One region of the Halomonas sp. DP5Y7-2 genome, then DNA from elsewhere that is predicted to be linked to it. Evidence: riboswitches for the same ligand, from Rfam matches in the RefSeq annotation. Region 1 holds a riboswitch; the other holds the start of a gene.
The links. Region 1 has a riboswitch for thiamine pyrophosphate ahead of KUW18_RS00030 (3-oxoacyl-ACP reductase). Riboswitches for the same ligand answer to the same signal wherever they lie in the genome.
Positions count from the first base shown of each region.

Region 2: another riboswitch for thiamine pyrophosphate. It lies ahead of thiC (phosphomethylpyrimidine synthase ThiC); the one in region 1 lies ahead of KUW18_RS00030 (3-oxoacyl-ACP reductase).

Region 1 is NZ_JAHVHY010000001.1:4,677-8,993, reverse strand. It holds gene KUW18_RS00035 (BCCT family transporter) at 1-901, opposite strand, end outside; TPP riboswitch at 1,434-1,531, shown strand; gene KUW18_RS00030 (3-oxoacyl-ACP reductase) at 1,579-2,382, shown strand; gene KUW18_RS00025 (LLM class flavin-dependent oxidoreductase) at 2,382-3,671, shown strand; gene KUW18_RS00020 (sodium:solute symporter family protein) at 3,935-4,317, opposite strand, start outside.
Region 2 is NZ_JAHVHY010000001.1:122,210-126,526, reverse strand. It holds gene thiC (phosphomethylpyrimidine synthase ThiC) at 1-1,792, opposite strand, end outside; TPP riboswitch at 1,887-2,021, opposite strand; gene tenA (thiaminase II) at 2,103-2,771, opposite strand; TPP riboswitch at 2,849-3,000, opposite strand; gene mdoH (glucans biosynthesis glucosyltransferase MdoH) at 3,171-4,317, opposite strand, start outside.

The DNA.
Region 1 (4,317 bases):
GAATCGCGACGAAGGCATAGAAGATATAGGCGTTGATCGATGACAGCACGCGGATGCCGCGTTTCAATCCCGAGACAGCGGAGGTGATGAAGATCGCCGAGATCGCAATCGTCAGCACCAGCCAGGTCATGGCGTTGGATTCGATGCCGTACTGTGCCTCGATGCCTGAGCTGATCAATGCCAGACCTGCGCCAAGAGAAGAGGCCAGGCCGAGCGCGATGGCCAGAACGGAAATGATATCGATCAGGGACCTTACCCAGATCTTGCTGCCGTGCCTGCCCAGTACGGGGCTGACGGTTGAGGAGATCGAGAAGCGTTCTCTGCGGTTAAAGTGCATGTAGCCGATCATCAGCCCCACGATGGAATAAAGCGCGTAGGGAATGAATGACCAGTTGTGGAAGCTTCTTGCCAGGGCAAAGATGGCGGCCTCGCCACTGCCGGGAGCGAAGCTCTGGTGACTGATTTCGCCGTAGATGTTGCCTAGATAGATGATCGGTTCATTGACGGAGTAAGTGACGACTCCCGTGGCAATCCCTCCCGTCAGCGCCATGGCGAAGGTGGCAGCGAAGGAAAAGGTAGGCGTTGCATCCTTGCCACCCAGCCGAATATCACCGGCCCGGGAGAAGAAGATGAAGCCCGACACCACCAGGGCCGTTACGGCAATCAGCTGATACAGCCAGCCAAAGTCAGACAGGGAGATGTAGAAGACCCCTTTGGCAACATCGACCAGCATGTCGTTGTTGATGAGGCCAGTGGCCACGGCCACCATGATGATGGAAAAGGTGGGTATGAAGACGGCTTTTCTTAGCGGCCTTCTGCTGGAGGCGGACATATTCTTGTTCTCCACGGGTGATGGCGTTACCAGGTGGCGCAGTGGATCAGCATTGTCGGGTGTTGTCATCGGCCGATCTCACAGCTGCGTGTGGCAGGCTTAGGGAAACGCTGCACCGATGCCTGAGCGGAGGTGCTCAGCGCTTCCTTGACGAACCGCTGATGCGGTCCGTCAATCCGTCATAATGTATATACAATAAAAATCGAAAAGGCTAGAGCCGAGTGAGCTGGCGATCACGTCAGCTCCCTGAAAGACAGATCGCTCTTCTATTAATTTATCTTTGATAAACAATGCGTTGGATGTCCTTCTAAGCTTCGATCCGATAATGGGTAGTACCAAAGTAGGGGGTGGTAGCAAGGTAGGGGGAGTGTCAGGACAGAGGGTGAGAAGAAGGCAGAGTAACACGCTGGAGGGCAAGGAAAGCCCGAAGCCATGAAGGTCGAAAGATGTCGCTTAAATGTGTATACATTTGCTTGGTGAACGGGCCGGGGCGCGATAGGGTTGTCGCGGTGTGTGCCAGGATGGCAAATCAGGGTAGGCCCTTTCATCTGCTTGATACCCGCTGTCTTGTTCCGGGCAAGGTGATGGGCTAAGGTCGAGATCGCATGACACGGGGTGTCCTGGCTGAGCCAGGGCTGAGAAATACCCGTCGAACCTGATCCAGTTCATACCGGCGAAGGGATGTCAGCGCAGTCGTCTGTCCCTGGCTCGACGTGCGTTCCCCGCCTCGACCAAGGACTCATCGCATGACCCCTCCCGATACCTCTCCTGTTGTCGACCCCATTGCGCCTGATATCTCCGCTCAAATTGTGCTGATTACCGGCGCAGGACGTGGTCTGGGCGCTCACTTGGCACGCGCCTTCCTGCGAGAAGGCGCTCGCGTGGTGGTCAACTACCGCCGCAGCGTAGAAGGCGCCCGGGCGCTGGTCGCTGATTACCCGGAACACGCCTTGGCCGTCGCTGCGGATGTGTGCGATCGGGATGGCGTGGAGGCCATGTTGGCGAGGGCCAGTGAGCGCTTCGGTGGACCTGTGACTACCGTGATCAACAATGCGCTGCCGGACTTTGCATTCAATGGGGACGCACGGCCTGGACCTGACTCGTTGAGCTGGGAGCATCTGGACCATCAGCTTCAGGGGGTGGTGCGTGGTGCGCTCAATACAGTGCAGGCAGCGCTTCCCGGCATGCGCGAGGCGGGTGTCGGGCGTGTCATCAATATCGGTACCAACCTGTTCCAGAACCCGGTGGTGCCCTACCACGACTACACCGCGGCGAAGGCGGCGCTGCTGTCGCTGACGCGCACGCTGGCCCACGATCTCGGCCCTGACAATATCAGCGTCAACATGGTCTCCGGCGGTTTGCTGCGCACCACGGACGCTTCCAGCGCCACACCCGATGCGGTGTTTGACCTGATCGCCGCCAGCACACCGCTGCGGCGGGTGACCACCCCGCAAGAGTTTGCAGACGCGGTACTACTGTTGGCTTCCCCGTGGGCCAGGGCAATTACCGGGCAGAATTTGATTGTCGATGGCGGACTGGTGAAAGGCTGATGACCTCCATGCACTTGAATCTCTTCATCCTGGGCTGCGGTCATCACAAGGCGGCCTGGCGACATCCTGATTCCAGCGTCGAGCGATTGGCGGATATCGCCTACTACGAGGAGCTGGCCAGGCTTGCCGAACGAGGTCGCTTGGATGCCGTTTTCTTTGCCGATGGCCATGCCGCGGGCAATGTTGCAGATGGCCCGCTGTGGACCTTGGAGCCGCTGACAATGCTTGCCGCGATGGCGCGTGCCACACAGCATATTGGCCTGATCTCGACCGTCTCCAGCACCTTCCATACTCCCTTTCATGCGGCTCGCATGCTGGCGTCGCTGGACCATATCTCGGGCGGTCGGCTTGGGTGGAATCTGGTGACGTCAATGTTCGATAGCGAGGCGCGCAATCATGGTCTGGAAGGCATGCCGGGCCACGCGCAGCGCTACGCTAGAGCGGAAGAGTTTGCCAATACCGTGCTGGCGCTGTGGGACTCCTGGAGCGATGGCGCGCTGCTGCGAGATCGCCACGGCGATTATGCGGATGCTGCTCAAGTGCAACCGATTCATCACCGCGGCGAGCATTTTCTGGTCGATGGCCCCTTGACGGTGCCGCGCTCGCCACAGGGCCATCCCGTGCTATTTCAGGCCGGGGCATCAGCACAGGGGCGTGACCTGGCGGCACGCTATGCCGAAGCCATTTACGCGGTGGCCTACGACCTGCCATCGGCCCAGGCTTACTGCGCTGACCTCAAGGCGAGGGTGAAAGCCGCAGGCCGTCCAAGGGTGGCGATCATGCCGGGGCTTGTGACCTACGTCGGGTCTACCGAGGAAGAGGCCCGACGCAAGCAGCGTGAACTCGACGAGCTGCTGCCGGTAGAGGCCTCGCGGCGACAGTTGAGCCAGTTTATCGGCCAGGACGTCAGTCACTGGGAGCTGGATGCGCCCGTGCCCGCGCTGCCGCCGCTGGAGGCTTTCACGGGTCCGAAAGGACGCTATGCCACCATCCTGCGCATTATCGAGAGTGAACGGCCAACCCTGAGACAGCTAATGGGACGGCTTGCCGCCGGAGGTGGGCACTGCACGATGGTGGGCACGCCGGAGGGGATTGCCGATGAGATGCAGCGCTGGGTTGAGCAGGGTGGGGCCGACGGCTTTAACCTGATGCCACCCTCACTGCCTCACGGCATCGAGGACTTTATCGAGCAGGTCGTGCCGGAATTGCAGCGACGTGGGCTCTTCCGCCGGGAATACGTGGGCAAGACGCTGCGCGATCATCTTGGATTGTCACGCCCCAGCTGCTGAGCGGGCGTCTTGCTCACGCTGCTGATACGACAGCCTCTATAGCCACAGCCGCCATAACAGCGGGGGAGCTAGCCCCGCCGTTATGGTTTCGGTTAAGTGGCGTCGGTTTGATTGCCTTAGGGAAACACTGCATAAATTACTGCGCTCGATATCTCGGCTGCTGGCGGTGCTCAAGATCCTCATTTAACCGCATGTAAACTCCGGTCTTTCCGCTCCGGCAGCTACCGACCTGTCATCGCTCGAAACATTTATTCAGCGTTTCCTTAGTTCTGGAAGCGTCTCACCAGGCCGCTCATTCGGTCAAAGTCGTAGCTCTCCCGGGATGGCATCAGCTTCATCAGGACGAGAGATACGAGCACCGGAACAAAGGCAGCCAGCAGGAAGGATTCCAGTAATGTCGCGGTGCCACCGTTAGGCGAGGGGAACATCCACAGTCCGGCCAGCAGACCTGCTGCGGTACTGATCACTGCATTGCGACCGTGATAGCGGCGGTTGAACAGGCCGAAAAACACCGGAAAGGCTGCGGCAGAGCACAGCAGGTCTGCCAGCAGGAACAGGTAGAGGACGCTGTAGCCCTGCGCAGCGACCCACGTCACTGGTACTGCAGCGACGACGATGAGCCAGCGCGCCATTCTCATCAAGGCCG
Region 2 (4,317 bases), 120 kb from region 1:
TGGAGCAGAAGTGGGCCACCTTGGCCGCGTCCTTGGGCAGCGTCTCGTCGTGGTAGGCGCGGGCCGTGTCCGGGTCCAGGCCCAGGTTGAACTGGTCCTCCCAGCGGAACTCGAAGCGTGCCTTGGACAGCGCATTGTCCCGGCGCTGAGCGCCGGGGTGCCCCTTGGCCAGATCCGCCGCATGGGCGGCGATCTTGTACGTGATGATCCCGGTCTTGACGTCGTCCTTGTCGGGCAGGCCCAGGTGCTCCTTGGGGGTGACGTAGCAGAGCATGGCGCAGCCGTACCAGCCGATCATCGCCGCGCCGATGCCTGAGGTGATGTGGTCATAGCCGGGAGCGATGTCGGTGACCAGCGGGCCCAGGGTATAGAAGGGCGCCTCGTCGCAGTACTCGAGCTGCTTGTCCATGTTCTCCTTGATCAGGTGCATGGGCACGTGGCCGGGCCCTTCTATCATCACCTGCACGTCGTGCTTCCAGGCAATGTGGGTCAGCTCGCCCAGGGTCTTGAGTTCGGCCATCTGAGCTTCGTCATTGGCATCTGCCACGGATCCCGGGCGCAGCCCATCGCCCAGCGAGAAGGCCACGTCATACTGCTTGCAGATCTCGCAGATCTCCTCGAAGTGGGTGTAGAGGAAGCTTTCCTGGTGGTGATAGAGGCACCACTTGGCCATGATCGAGCCTCCCCGCGAGACGATGCCGGTGACTCGGCCTGCGGTCAGCGGCACATAGCGAAGAAGCACACCGGCGTGGATGGTGAAATAGTCCACCCCCTGTTCCGCCTGCTCGATCAAGGTGTCGCGAAAGACCTCCCAGGTCAGGTCCTCGGCCACGCCCTTGACCTTTTCCAGCGCCTGATAGAGTGGCACGGTACCGATCGGCACCGGTGAGTTGCGGATGATCCACTCACGGGTTTCATGGATGTTCTGTCCAGTGGACAGGTCCATGATCGTATCCGCCCCCCAGCGAATCCCCCAGGTCATCTTGTCCACTTCCTCTTCGATGGAGGACGTCACCGCAGAGTTGCCTAGATTGCCGTTGATTTTCACCAGAAAGTTACGCCCGATGATCATCGGCTCGGCTTCGGGATGATTGATGTTGGCCGGGATGATGGCACGCCCGGCGGCCACTTCCTGGCGCACGAACTCGGGGGTGATCTCATCCGGCAAACGGGCTCCGAACGACTGGCCGGGGTGCTGGTGGCCAAGTATCGCTTCGACCTCGTCACTGCCACGATAAGGGTCCTGAAGGGCCTGTCGACGTTGATTCTCGCGAAGTGCAATGAACTCCATTTCCGGTGTGATGATGCCGCGCCGCGCGTAATGCAATTGGGTGACGTTGCCCGGGCGGCCATCGGCGGTCCTGGTGGCGCGACGTGGTGTGCGCGTCAGCTCGAAGCGCAGCGGTGCCAGCAGTGGGTCATTGGCACGCCGGCGGCCGTACTCGGAGGTGGGACCGTCGAGCCACTCGGTGTCGTTGCGCTCCTCAATCCAGGGCCTGCGCAACTCGGCCAGTCCCTTGCGCAGATCGACCTGTACCGCCGGGTCGGTATAGGGGCCTGAGGTGTCGTACACCAGTAGCGGTGGATTGGCTTCGTCGGCGCCTGAAGTGCGCGTCGGCGACAGGGTGATTTCGCGAAATGGCACCCGCAGGTCGGGGCGGGAGCCCTCTACATAGACCTTGCGAGAGCCTGGCAGGGGAGTGACGGCGGCCTGGTCGACCCTGGCCGTCTCGGCCAGGAAGTGAGCGTCATGGCGGGATCTCGGATGAGACGAGGGATGGTCGAGTGACATAGGTGGTTTCCTCTCACGGCGGTGCAGGGCAAGTGGCGTCGCCCTGATGGTGGTAATGGCACGTCGCGAGGGAGAAGGGGGGGCGTCGAGGCCGTGGCCGTGAGCGCTTGATCCCTACGCTGGTCCTCGCCTCGATGCCGTAACATCGGGGGTATCCCCAGATCAGGTTCAACGGGTCTCATGCGCTGCATGATCTCAGCCGCTGGCTGCGGCACCCCGTCAAGCGTTGCTGTTGTCAGCTTGTCTGTGTTGTCGAGCGCGATCACCCAGGTCGATCGCCCAGTTCGATCGCCTAAAGGCGTCGTCAAGGTCAGTCGCTCAGCTCCAGTCCCATCTGCCAGAAGTCGGTCTCGAGACGGGTCGCGTCGCTAAAGATGCGCGCCAGCCGGTCGAAACGAGCGCTCGATACCTGGCTGAGCTGGTCGTCGAGCCAGTGCCTTTCGCGCACGGCCGAGGCCTGAAAGTCAGGGCTTGAGTACATGGTGATCCAAGCATCGTAGGGATTGTCGCCACCACGCAGCGTCTCGGGATGATCCGCCAGCCAGCGGCCGATGTCGGCGTAGCCGACCATGCAGGGCGCCAGGGCGACGTGCAGGTCCAGCAGATCACCACGACTGCCGGTGTCGAGGACGTAGCGGGTATAGGCCAGGGTGGCACGTGCCTCCGGTAGACGGCTGAGCTCGCTGTCGTCAATGCCCCATTCTCGGCAGTAGGCAAGATGCAGGCCCAGTTCGACCTCGAGGATCGTCTGCATCCCCTTGAAGGCCCCCTGCAAGCTCTCCAGGTCCTGGCTCTTGTAGGCAGCAAGGGCGTAGGCGCGTGAAAACTGCAGGAGAAACAGGTAGTCCTGCTTCAGATAGTGGCGAAAGCTGGCGTCATTCAGGTCGCCGCGCCCAAGTGCACGAACGAAGTCGTGCTCGGTATAGCGCCGCCAGTCGTCGCGGCAGGCAGCGATCAGATCGTTGAAGCAGTAGCCCATGATAGCTCCGGCATAGTGGATCCGGTGGGCGGGGCAGAGAAGGACGGCGGGGAGGAAGGGCAGGCCCCCGCAGGGAAGGCGTGCCACCGCCTGATTCCCTACGCCGGTTCAAGGTGTGAGTCCACACCGCACCCGGATCAGGTTCCACGGGATCGGTGCTGTCGGGCTGCTACACCACGCTGGCCCTGCACCATCTCAGCCGGATTGACCGGCACCCCGTCAAGCGAGTCGACCGCAGTCTAGCACGCCCTTGCGGCTTTGCCAGACACCACTTTCGGATAGCATCGGAAGGGGGCGTCAAGGGAGGTTGTCGAGAGAGACTATCTAATGATGACGCCGCGGCCATGAGGGGCATGGCCGCGGCGTCCTGCAACGACGCTGATGATGGCTGATGATGGATCAGCGACGATCTGGCGTGGGGGTGTCGATCGGGTGGCCAGGGTCGCTGTGCACCTCAGCCGATTGATGGGGGCGCCGGAAGGACTGCACAGGCATGTCTCGGGGACGCTCGCTGGGGGGAGCGGTTGGCGCGCCCGACGAGGGTAGCTGACTCTCGATGTGTAGATCGGCGACGACCCTGGGGGGGCGTGTCTCACTGGGTACCAGCAGAAGCCCGGCGCGGGCCAGGCGGCGGCCGATGGTCAGGCTGGAGCTCCAGCGCACCAGCGGAGCCGCCAGCACCAGGCCGAGCCAGACGGGCGTCAGCCAGAGAAAGAAGCTCGGAGTGTAGGCCCAGGTGACAAGAGCCCACACCGCACCAATCAGCGACCACAGCCAGGTATGGCGGAAGGCTTCCCGCCAGGGCAGTGCCCGCCCCTCTCGGGATAGCGGGTCCCAGGCAACGGTACGACCGGTCAGCACCTGGATCACGAAACGGCTGTGGAAGACCATCATCAGCGGTGCGATCAGCATGGCGAACAGGGTCTCCACCAGCATGCTCAAGACCAGTTTTGGGCGTCCCCCGTAGCCCTCTGGATCCCGCATGAGACCAAGTATCAGTCCCAGCACCTTGGGCATCAGCAGCATGCCCAAGGTGCCGATCAACAAGGGAATGATCAGGTTGGGCGGAGCGATGGGCCAGTCAGGGAACAACTGCGAGCTGGCGGTGAAGAAGTTCGTGGGAACGAGCGCCCTGATCAGCGCATCGATGGTACTGATGACCAGGATCGCCAGCCACACCAGCGACGACAGGTAGGCCAGCGCGCCGAAGAAGAAGTGCAGACGGCTCAGCACATGCAGGCCATGGCCATTCAGCAGGCGCAGATGCTGCAGGTTGCCCTGTACCCAACGTCGATCACGCTTGGCATAGTCGAGAATGTGGCTGGGCATTTCCTCATAGCTGCCGCCCAGGTCGGTGCGCATGCGCACCTGCCAGCCGGCCCGGCGCAACAGCGCTGCCTCGACAAAGTCATGACTGAGGATATCGCCACCCAGGGGCGGCTTGCCGGGGAGCTCGGGAAGGCCACAGGCGTCGGTGAACGCGTCCACCCGAATGATGGCATTGTGGCCAAAATAGTTGGCTGCGGTGGCGTGCCAGAAGCTCAGC